Regions from separate parts of the Undibacterium sp. GrIS 1.2 genome, predicted to be linked through region 1. Evidence: riboswitches for the same ligand, from Rfam matches in the RefSeq annotation. Region 1 holds a riboswitch; the other holds the start of a gene.
The links. A riboswitch is a leader RNA that binds a small molecule or an ion and turns the genes downstream of it on or off. The one in region 1 is predicted to bind thiamine pyrophosphate.
Positions count from the first base shown of each region.

Region 2: another riboswitch for thiamine pyrophosphate. It lies ahead of AAKU61_RS09080 (TonB-dependent siderophore receptor); the one in region 1 lies ahead of thiC (phosphomethylpyrimidine synthase ThiC).

Region 1 is NZ_JBEONP010000033.1:22,152-28,288, forward strand. It holds gene AAKU61_RS14685 (diguanylate cyclase) at 1-1,915, shown strand, start outside; TPP riboswitch at 2,062-2,165, shown strand; gene thiC (phosphomethylpyrimidine synthase ThiC) at 2,256-4,169, shown strand; gene thiS (sulfur carrier protein ThiS) at 4,179-4,382, shown strand; gene AAKU61_RS14700 (thiazole synthase) at 4,466-5,257, shown strand; gene thiD (bifunctional hydroxymethylpyrimidine kinase/phosphomethylpyrimidine kinase) at 5,254-6,137, shown strand, end outside.
Region 2 is NZ_JBEONP010000016.1:44,943-51,079, reverse strand. It holds gene AAKU61_RS09090 (M90 family metallopeptidase) at 203-1,027, opposite strand; gene rarD (EamA family transporter RarD) at 1,339-2,211, shown strand; TPP riboswitch at 2,297-2,416, shown strand; gene AAKU61_RS09080 (TonB-dependent siderophore receptor) at 2,463-4,673, shown strand; gene AAKU61_RS09075 (AAA family ATPase) at 4,806-5,348, opposite strand; gene pnuC (nicotinamide riboside transporter PnuC) at 5,348-5,938, opposite strand; gene AAKU61_RS09065 (nuclear transport factor 2 family protein) at 6,126-6,137, shown strand, end outside.

The DNA of each region.
Region 1 (6,137 bases):
GTTGCAAAGCTTTCAAGAAAAACTCCCGGCCGATGCCAGTTATCAAGTCAAATTAAAAGCGCTCAAACTGATGATTGGCTTGCTGTACGACGCTGGTAAGGCGAGTTCCGCGAAAAAGGTGAATGCAGCCTTAATGGCTTTGGCAGTCAAAGAGGGTGATCAGCGTTCTATTAATTTTGCCAAGGTCAATCAGGCGTTTGATGAGATTGATGATGGACATCCCGAGCAAAGTATTGCCAAGCTGACCGAGGTTCAGGATGCAATTAAAGCTTCGTCCGATCCGGAGCTAAAAATGCGTATCAGCAGTGCGTTTGGCGCGGTGTATGCATCGACCGGACGGTTTGAACTTGCACTGTCTTATTATCTGGATGCACTTAAACTCACGGATCTGCAACCACGCCGGCAAGCGCATGCCAGGTTGTATCACCTGGACTCGATCAGTCGCCTGTACACCACGATGAAAAATCCAGAGAAGGCGCTGGCGACTGTAGATGAAGCCTTGGCGATTTCTTCAGCAACCACCGATCTGAAAAGTTTAGCCTCTCTGACCATGGTGCAGGGTGTTGCTTATGCTCAGTTAGACCGCAACAAAGATGCGCTCAGTTCTTTTCAAAAGACACTCAATATCGCGCGTGATGCTGGCATCCCAGCGGTAGAAATTAGCGCCCTCGGTAATATCGCCGATCAATATCTGATCATGCATAATTTTGTTGAGGCTGAGCATACTGCCAAGATCGCCTATGAAAAAGCCGATGCAATTCACGATGAGTATTTAAAGCAGCTGGCTAATGTCAACTGGGGGTTTGCACTCGGTGGACAAGGCAAGATTGCACAAGGCGCAGAAAAAATAAATAGCGTGATCGCCTACTTTGAAAGTATCGATTCCAAAACCAATGTGGAGGGTATTTTGGGCGAGCTTGGCCTCATGTATGAGCACGCTGGTATGTACAAAGAAGCAGTAGCGACCATGCATAAGAAAGAGACGCTGAGCGATGATTTATTCAAAGCAGAAAGTGCCAAGGCTGTCGCCACTTTGCAAGAGACATTTAATGCCGATAAGCGGCAAAAGCAGATCGAATTATTAGGCCGTGATAACCAGTTAAAAGATGCCGATATAAAAAATCGTCGGCTGCAACAAGTCATCACCTTGCTCGGTGCCATGCTGACGGTGATGGCTGGAGTATTTATTTTCTTGTTGTACCGCCGCGTCAGAAAAACGAATGCAAAATTGGTCGAAGCGAATTTGCAATTAGAGTTCCATGCAGTGCGTGATCCTTTGACCGGACTCTATAACCGTCGCTCGTTTTTAGAGATGATGAGAAATCGGGCTCTTAATAGTGAGAGAGAGCGGCGCGAAAACGACAGTGATAATCCCGATTGTCTGCTCTTATTGGACATCGATCATTTCAAACAAATTAATGATACTTGGGGTCATGCGATCGGCGACAGTGTATTGATGGAAGTTGCCCATCGCTTGAAAAAAACGGTGCGCGATACGGATATGGTATTGCGTTGGGGTGGTGAAGAATTTTTGATTTATTCACCTAAATCCAATCCTGCTCAATTGAAAAAATTAGTCGAGCGCGTGCTGTCTTCTATTGGCGAAAATCCGATTCAGGTTGGTGAGAATGCCATCCCTCTTACCGTTACGGCGGGCTTTATTTCATTGCCATTTTCAGGCATTCCAGAAGAAGTTTGTAGCTGGGAAAAAGCCATGCAAATGGCGGATATGGCTTTATATCTGGGCAAAGCGCACGGGCGCAATCGCGCATATGGACTGGCACGTTTGCTGGTGCCGCACGAACAGGCAATGCCGATTCTGGATCATGATTTGTCCGCGGCGATCAGCGCTAATATGGTGGAATTAATCGAAGTCATCGGGCCGGTAAAGCGCAAAGAAATCAATACGAATTAAAAAAATCAAACGATCTGTTAACAGAAAGTCGTTATAATGCGGCTAGTTTTTGAGATGCTTTTGAAGCTACAAGATGCAATAATTTTTTAAACAAGTATCGCAACTAGTATCTGAATAAACGTAACTGAACACACGCAACTGAATAAGAGAAATGCTAGGGGTCCTGCCAGCAATAACACGCTGACGGGTGAGAAATACCCTTGAACCTGATCTGGATAATGCCAGCGAAGGGAAGCAAATTAGTGCCGCACGGGGCTACTCAAACCCTCATCATCTTCACCGTGCGCACCTCAAGCCTCCCACGCTGCCACCAACAATGTGCACGTTAATGGGAGCAAAAATGAACGCCAATCCACAATTTCTATCCGCTACCGCAGTAGTCGATCAAGCCGCAATCCAGCCGTTACCAAATTCCCGCAAAATTTACATTCAAGGCAGTCGTCCTGATATTCGTGTGCCTATGCGCCAGATCAGTCAGTCCGATACGCCAGCGATGTTTGGTTCCGAAAAAAACCCACCGATTTATGTCTATGACACCTCAGGACCTTACTCTGACCCAGAGGTCAAAATCGACATCCGATCCGGCCTTGCCTCGGTACGTGGTGCATGGATTGCAGAGCGCAATGACACGGAAGAGTTGTCCGGCCCATCCTCCGATTACGGGATCGAAAGACTCAACGATCCTAAGCTGGCAGAGCTGCGTTTTAATCTCAAGCGTAAGCCACGCCGTGCTTTAGCCGGAAAAAATGTCACTCAGATGCACTACGCAAGACTGGGCATCATCACGCCCGAGATGGAGTACATTGCGATCCGCGAGAATCTACAACGTCAGGAATATCTCGCTAATCTGAAAGCCTCTGGCCCTATGGGTAACAAACTGGCTGAGGTCATGGGTCGTCAGCATCCGGGGCAATCTTTCGGTGCGTCAATCCCGGATCTGATTACACCAGAATTTGTGCGTTCAGAAATTGCTCGTGGCCGCGCCATTATTCCCGCCAACATCAATCATCCAGAAGTTGAGCCTATGATTATCGGGCGTAATTTTTTAGTCAAAATTAATGCCAATATCGGCAACTCTGCAGTGACTTCCAGCATTGGTGAAGAAGTCGAAAAAATGACATGGGCAATTCGCTGGGGTGGCGACAACGTGATGGATTTGTCCACTGGCAAACACATACATGAGACGCGGGAATGGATCATCCGCAACTCACCGGTACCAATCGGTACCGTCCCGATTTATCAGGCTTTGGAGAAGGTCAATGGCAAGGCCGAAGATCTGACTTGGGAGATTTTCCGCGACACATTGATCGAGCAGGCGGAGCAGGGCGTGGATTACTTCACCATTCATGCAGGCGTGCGTTTGCAATATGTGCCGATGACGGTAAAACGGATGACCGGTATCGTTTCTCGCGGCGGATCGATCATGGCGAAATGGTGTCTGGCGCATCATAAAGAGAGCTTCTTGTATGAGCATTTTGAAGACATCTGCGAGATCATGAAAGCCTATGACGTGTCATTTAGTCTGGGTGACGGCCTGCGCCCAGGCTCGATTTACGATGCCAATGATGAAGCGCAATTAGGCGAATTAAAAACTCTGGGTGAGCTGACCACTATCGCTTGGAAGCATGATGTGCAAGTCATGATCGAAGGCCCTGGTCATGTGCCTATGCATCTCATCAAAGAGAATATGGATTTGCAGTTAGAGCAATGTCACGAAGCGCCTTTTTATACGCTGGGACCACTCACGACCGACATTGCACCGGGTTACGATCACATCACTTCTGGTATCGGTGCCGCACAAATTGGCTGGTATGGTACGGCGATGCTGTGCTACGTCACGCCAAAAGAACACTTGGGTTTGCCGAATAAAGTCGACGTCAAAGACGGCATCATTACTTACAAAATTGCCGCTCATGCAGCCGATCTGGCGAAGGGACATCCGGGTGCGCAAATCCGCGATAACGCTTTGTCTAAAGCCCGCTTTGAATTCCGTTGGGATGATCAGTTCAATATCGGACTTGATCCCGATAAGGCGCGTGAATTCCATGATGAGACGCTACCTAAGGATTCTGCCAAAGTCGCCCATTTCTGTTCAATGTGCGGTCCCCATTTTTGCTCAATGAAGATCACGCAAGAAGTTCGCGATTACGCCGCCAAACAAGGTATTACCGAGATCGCTGCGTTGAAACAAGGGATGGAAGTGAAGGCAATTGAGTTCGTTAAGTCCGGTGCAGAAATCTACAGAAAACAATAAGCCCTTGCCATGACTCATATCGTATTGAATGGTGAACCCTATCAGCTCAGTGAGGAAAAAACGCTGGAGGAATTGATCGTGACGCTGAACTTGTCGGGGCAGGCGATTGCTGTCGCCGTGAACCGCCAGATTGTCGCTCGCACGGAATGGACTAGCCATTACTTGCAGCTGCAAGACAAGGTCGATGTGGTGCGTGCCATCGGCGGCGGTTGATGTGATACCTCATTTTCTTCGTCCAGTTCAGTGCGCGAGGTGCGCCCCTAAAAAATAGATGAAATTCACGAAAAGGAATTTTTATGCAAAAAGAACACACACCCAGTCTGATCATCGCTGGCAAAACTTACCGTTCGCGTTTGCTAGTTGGTAGCGGCAAGTACAAAGATTTAGAGCAGACACGGCTGGCGACTGAGGCCAGTGGCGCGGAGATCATTACGGTAGCCATCCGTCGGGTCAACATCGGGCAAGATCCTAATGCACCTAGCTTATTGGATGCGGTGCCACCGAGTAAATACACGATCTTGCCAAATTCTGCCGGTTGTTATAACGCGGAAGATGCGGTGTACACCTTGCAATTGGGACGTGAATTATTGGGTGGCCACAAGCTGTGCAAGCTGGAGGTATTGGGAGATGAAAAGACCTTATTTCCCAATATGCCAGAAACCTTGAAAGCGGCCCAAATCTTGGTCAAAGACGGCTTTGATGTGATGGTGTATTGCAGCGATGATCCGATTCAGGCAAAGATGTTAGAAGACATCGGTTGTGTTGCGATCATGCCTTTAGCATCCTTGATTGGGTCGGGTATGGGGATACTCAATCCCTGGAATTTATCGCTGATTATTCAGCAAGCTACTGTGCCGGTGTTGGTTGATGCTGGCGTTGGTACCGCCTCTGATGCTGCGATTGCCATGGAGTTGGGTTGCGATGGTGTCTTGATGAACACGGCGATTGCTGGTGCGCATGATCCAGTCCGGATGGCCCGTGCGATGGGCTTGGCCGTGGAGGCGGGACGTGAGGCATTTTTGGCAGGACGTATTCCGAAAAAATTTGTAGCCTCGGCATCCTCGCCGTTGGCAGGTCGGGTGGTATGACATCGGTGGCATCGGTGGCATCAGTGGCATTAGTGAAGATGATAAAAAATTCATTGGAGAATAAATCTGCCAATCAATCCGACAATGTTGCTACCAGTCCGAAAACAAGACAGCGACCTTGCGTACTAGTTTTTGCCGGACACGATCCCAGTGGTGGCGCTGGCATACAGGCTGATAGCGAAGCGATTGCAGCGCAGGGCGCACATGCCTTGACGATCATCACCGCCTTGACCGTGCAAGACAACGACCGTGTATTTGCGGTGCATGCGGTCAATGCGGACATTATCCGGCATCAAGTCCGAGTTTTGCTTAAGCAATGCAAAATTGCGGCTATCAAAATTGGGATTGTCGCGCATCGTGTTAATGCAGAATGTATCGCAGAGTTGGTGGCTGAAATCGTACAAAGTCGGCCGGGCATGTCAGATATTCCAGTCGTGTTAGACCCAGTTTTGGCCAGCGGGCATGGCGACACCTTGTTGCTAGGCGATGCGCCGGAGCAGGTCATCCAGCCGCTATTGAAAGTCGCCACTCTGATCACACCCAACTTGCCGGAAGCGCAGCGTCTGTGCCCTGCAACTGGCGACCTAGTCCAACAAGCGCGGCAACTATTGCAATTTGCTTGCCGTGATGTATTCATCAAAGGTGGTCATGGTACCGGGACGCAAGTTAACAATCATTGGTTCGCCGATGGACATCATCAGCAATGGCAATGGGATCGATTGCCTGCCAGCTACCACGGAAGTGGCTGCACGCTGGCATCCGCGATTGCGGGGCAACTCGCTGCAGGCGCACCAATGGCAGAAGCATTAGAGAATGCGCAGCGCTACACCCAAGACAGTCTGGCGCAAGCGTATGCGATCGCACCGGGGCAATTGATTCC
Region 2 (6,137 bases), on a different contig from region 1:
TTGCGAGTTGAAAGTGGATATTGCTGCTACCTCACGTCACATTCAAATAAATATACTCAGGTAGTGTATATTTTAGTCGTCCATATAATGTCTGGACAATTCGGATTTTTAATTAAAAATGAAGGGGAGTATATAAAAATACGCCCTTTTGATCGAATCAGAAGCTAGAACGGATTACAACACTCAGCATAAAATTAAGCTATTAATTCCAGTCGCGTGGATCAACCTGATAATACGCGCGGAATTGCTCAAATAGCGCGGGATGATATCTCGCCATCTCCCAGGTTTTCTCAAAAAACGTCTCTGTCCCGACCGCAAAAAATTCTGCCGGATTGGTCGCGCCATAATGATCCATCACCGTTTCTTCACCTAGCTCCGCTGCGCGCTGCAATACATCAAACTCTTGGGACAAGATACTAGACCAACGTTGATAACGCGCCTTACTCATCAAGGCCGGTGCACCGTTGGTGCTGCCGGTTTCGCTATCGAGCTGATGCGCAAACTCATGCAAGACTACATCGTGCCCTGCGATTTGCGTACCATCGCTGCGCTGCACATGATCCCATGCCAGGATCACCCTGCCATCACTCCAGGATTCTCCCGACAAAGTTTGGTTAGCATGAGTGACTACACCACCTAGGCTAGTTTGGATATGCGGCTTCATAAAAGCACTGGGATAAACCAGGATGGTTTTTAAGGCTGGGTAAACTGTGCTTGGACGATTAAGGAGCAACATGCACGCTCTGGCAGCGATCGTGACTTTGATCTCATCCGTCATCTGTAAATCATCGCAAGCAATAAATTTCTTTTGATATAAAAACTGTTTGATCAATCGCTTTAACTGTAATTGCAGCTCCGCTGGCATTCTGGAATACACCGGGATATTTTTACGCAGTATTTTGGAGTAGTGACCAGGGAATGGCTTTTGCAAAGCGCGCTTCAACAGCACATCAGGCAACCACACAATCAGTCCGACCGTGATTACGATGCTGGATAATACAAGCATTAGTGGTAAAGCGGAGGACATTGATTACCTGCAATTCTGAATGAAAACACAGTAACGATACCGTGTTATCTCTGGTTATTTAGACCGTTGCCATCTTGATAAAATCTATGCAGCTTGATAGCAAACATAAGTACGAGCTGGAATCAACTCATACCTTCAGATGGGACAGTCTTCAGAAAAAACAATAGCTATTAACCATAGCTATTGAATGAAGTGCCCGCAAGGCAACACGAATAATCGATTGCTGCGATAATGCGCCCTCACCGATGCCATCAATATCATTCTAAAAATAAGGCATCCAATCCCGTATTCTATTTTTTGATTGTCCTCCCATGCGCAAAGGCATACTCTACGCAGCTTCCGCTTATATCGTCTGGGGCTTATTTCCAATTTATTTCAAAGCTCTGCACGGGATACCTGCACTAGAAATTTTGTTACATCGCATGTTGTGGTCACTGCTATTTTTGATGGTGGTACTGGCATGGCGTAGTCAATGGTCTTGGGTACGCGATGTGCTGCGTCAACCAAAGCTGATCGTCGGATTTGTCGCCAGCGCGACCCTGTTGTCAGTCAATTGGCTGATCTACATCTGGGCGATCAATAACGATCATATCGTCGATGCCAGTTTGGGATATTTTATGACGCCGCTGGTCAATGTCCTGCTCGGTTACGCTATCTTGCGTGAGCGCTTGCGGTCAGCACAATGGTTTGCCATAGGCCTGGCAGCCTGCGGTGTGATCTGGCTGACCTGGCAAACCGGTCATCCTCCCATCATTGGATTGTCTCTCGCCATCAGCTTTGGCGTGTATGGTTTATTGCGTAAAACAGCCGCGCTTGGCGCGCTAGAGGGCTTGTCGCTAGAAACCTTTTTGCTGTTCCCGTTTGCTTTTGCTTATCTGACTTACTTAACAGTGCAAGGTCATAATGCCTTCATCAGCGGATCTGGCACAACCCAATTATTACTGCTGGCAGCTGGCCCGATCACTGCAATTCCCTTACTAATGTTTGCTGCCGGTGCTCGCCTGATCCCTATGGCGACGCTGGGATTGCTGCAATATATTGCGCCATCAATCCAACTGATATTAGGCGTCATTTTGTATCATGAGCCATTTAGCGGCGAAAGACTAATCGGATTTATGGCGATCTGGGCTGCGCTAGCGGTGTATTCTGCAGAGGGAATACGTCACTCCTTCAGACGCCAATAATCCAGGTTTTAATTACCAATAGAGTTGCTAAAGAAGGCTAAAGGAGCCCAAAGAAATAGGCCAATCGTAGTTTATGGTAAAGTACGCGCTTCGCTAGGGGTCCTGCGTCAAAGATAAAGTTTGTTTTTATTCTTGTCTGCAGGTGAGAAATACCCTTGAACCTGATCTGGATAATGCCAGCGTAGGGAAGCGCAAAGTCTCTATCAGTCTCTTTGTTTGCTCCCGCGCTTGCGATAAAAAAAGAGCAAACTATGACAATCGCACCACCCATCTGTATTACACAACGTGTTTCAAAAGTTACTTCACAAGCGACTTCACGCAAGTCATCAGCTCATTCGTTATCAGGTGTTCAAAGCCGCTTGATTCCGCTGACGATGGTCTTGGCAATTGCTCAGGCTTTTACGATCTCTGCTGCCCACGCGCAGAGCGCAGATAAAGCGCTGCCAGAAGTCGTCATTCGCGCTAATAAAACGGATAGCAATAAAAATGATGTGGCAAAAATCGGCGGCTTTGCCGATGCAAAATTATCAGATACGCCAGCATCGATTACCGTCTTCACTCAACAACAATTACAAGATTTAAGCATCCGTACCAGTAGCGATGCGATGAAATTTGATGCCAGTGTCAACGACGCTTATAACGCGGTTGGCTACTCTGAACAATTTTCTATCCGTGGTTTTGCGCTGGATAACACCAGCAGTTACCGCAAAGATGGATTAGCCATACCAGGCGATGCATCTATCCCTTTGGAAAATAAAGAGCGCATAGAAATACTCAAAGGATTAGCCGGATTTCAGGCAGGCTTTGCTACCCCCGGCGGTATCGTGAACTATGTCACAAAGCGCCCAACCACTACGCCATTACGTTCAGTGACGGTCGCCGCCAGTGAGCGCGGCACGCTATACGGTTCGCTAGATTTAGGCGGTCAATCCGATGATCAGCAATTTGGTTATCGCATTAATGCTGCGACAGAAAAATTACGCTCCTATGTAAAAGGTGCAGATGGAGACAGACAATTTATCTCCGGTGCTTTTGACTGGCACATCACACCAAAAGCATTATTGCAGCTGGATATGGATTATCAGAAAAAATCCCAGTTAACTGTCCCAGGATTTCAACTATTTAATGGAACAGATCTGCCTCGCAATGTCAGCGCAGACACAATGCTGAACAATCAACCATGGGCAAAGCCGGTCAGTACCCGTGATAGCAATATCGGCTTACGGTTCGAATATCAATTCAATGACGACTGGCGCGCCTCGTTCTCAGCCAACCGTCATGAATTCAAACGCGATGATTACACCGCATTCCCTTACGGCTGTTCGTCCGCAAACTTATTCCCAGGTTATTGCGCGAATGGTGACTACGATGTCTATGACTATCAAAGCGTAGGAGAATCAAAATCGCCAGTGGCAACGCAGGGAATTTTAAATGGCAAATTCCGGTTAGGCGGTTTGCAAAACACAGTCGCAGTGGGATTTTCGACCTTCCAGCGCCGTGATCGCTTTGGTGACTATGTCTACGATTTAGTGGGCACTAGCAATGTGTTTCAACCTATCGTCGTACCGCAAACGACCAACACAACCGGCCCGGTTCTGTTGCGCAGAACGGATAAAGAATGGTCCCTGTTTGCGCAGGATATTATTGATCTGACCGATACCGTCAAATTGGATATCGGTATACGTCACGTAGCGATCAAGCGTCAGCAAATCGATGCGCCGGGTTACGATCGTAACTACGAATTGCCAAGCGTTGCGCTACTTTTTAAACCACAAAAATCCTGGACGCTGTACGGATCGTACACAGAAGGTTTAGAGCATGGCGGCATCGCCCCGTTCGGTACCAACAACGTCAACCAGATGCTTAATCCGAGTAAATCTAAGCAAGTTGAATTTGGTCTTAAAGCAGATGTGGCACAAGATATTAGTATCACTGCCGCCGTCTTCCACATCACTAAATCGCTGGAATATACCAACTCGGATAATGTCTACGTCAGTAACGGCCACGCAATCCATAATGGACTGGAAGTATCCGCCCAAGGTCGTATCACTCCAGCCTTGATGTTAGGTGCCAGCGTCACTGCATTGGCGGCGCACCAATACGATACCGGCATTGCAGGATTAGATGATAAGCGTGTCACCAATGTACCAGAGTTAAAATCTGTGGTGTATGCAGACTATGCGATTGCCAGCATACCTGGACTCAACATCAACGGCAGTTGGGATTATTCTGGTAACAAGGTGTTTCAACCGGATAACAGCGTCATCGTTCCAGGCTATCAAGTCTTTAATCTGGGTGCACGTTATGTCACCAAAGTGGCTACTGTCGTGACGACTTTACGGTTCAATGTCGACAACGTCGGCGATAAATTTTACTGGCGTGACGTGACGCAATCCTTAGGTGGCTACTTACTGCCAGGCGCACCAAGAACGTATAAAGTATCTGCACAATTTGATTTTTAAAATTTGATTTTAAATACAGCATACAAGCTGTTTAAAATAAAAAAGAGCGGCTCATTTTTAAATGAGTCGCTCTTTTTTCAACCGATATTTTCCATTTAGATTTGAATTGATGACGGATACACTTTTCAACTATCAACTCATCAGGAATGACAACGCGAAACTGACTTGTTCTACCCGTTCTTTCAAACTCCCGCCTACCAGCAAGAACGGCATTTCCCGCTCATCCAATAAGTCCAGCAATTCTTCATGCACTCGCTGCCTTACTGCCGCTGATTCGCGCTGCAAGCCATCGGCAGTCCACGGAAAATCCGGTGCAGTCACTATCGTAAAATCATATTGATGCTGCGCTTCTAAAGCGGCCAGATCAGCGTCAGCTTCACCAAAATAATGGCGACTATACAAAGCGGTCATCAGCGGCGAGGTATCGCAAAATAACCACTGATGGGCTTGTTGAGCGAGTTTATTCTCGCGCTCGACCTGAGTACGAGCGATCAGAATTTGTTCTGCTTCTTTCGGCACGCGTTGCTGCGTCTCGACAAACTCGCGTAAATATTCTGGAACCCATACCGTTTTGTAATGCGCCGCCAATGCCTCAGCAAGCGCTGATTTACCCGAAGACTCGGCGCCTAATATCGCAACTCGATTGATTGAATTTTTGTCCGTCTGACTCGTCATTATTTTTTACTCCAGGCGCGTAAGCCAGCGACCGCCATCACTACAAAAATAGAATACAAAATCGCAGTCAACATCAACCCCTTATGCACGTAAAGGCCGACATACAAAATATCGACGATGATCCAGACGTGCCAGTTTTCGCGTTTTTTACGCGATAACAACAATTGTCCCAATAGACTACCCGCCGTCAAAAAGCCATCGGCATACGGCACATCGGTATCAGTAAATGATTTTAAAAACCACGCTAATACACCGAAGCCGATCAGCCACGCCAAGATCGACCACATACGCTGCATTGACGATAGCCCAGATACGACCAAAGTCGTCGACGTATCGCCTGCCGAACTACCGCGTAACCATAGCCACCACCCCCACAAAGACACAAGAATAAATACCAGCTGCAAACCCATATCGCCATACAATTTAGCGTCAAAAAAGACTAGGCCATATAATCCAGAAGCCAGAATAGAAAACAACCATGCCCAATGAATTTGCTTGATATTCAATGCAACAGTCAGCACCGACAACGCAAAGGAAATCAACTCCAATGCGGTGGTACTAAAACCCAATAACGGGATAGGGTCGTTCATGTTCATAGGGACATTTCTCAAAAGGCGAATTGCGTCATTGCACAGCATTATCTATGATCGTAGCGGTGACATAAAGCACTAATCCAGATAGCCTGGAAATTGACGGAACAAATCAAATCAAATTTATTCGACAAGCCAGGTATTTTCGCAACAAGCTAATGCAGCAAAAAACCGATAAGGAAAAGTAATGACAAATATC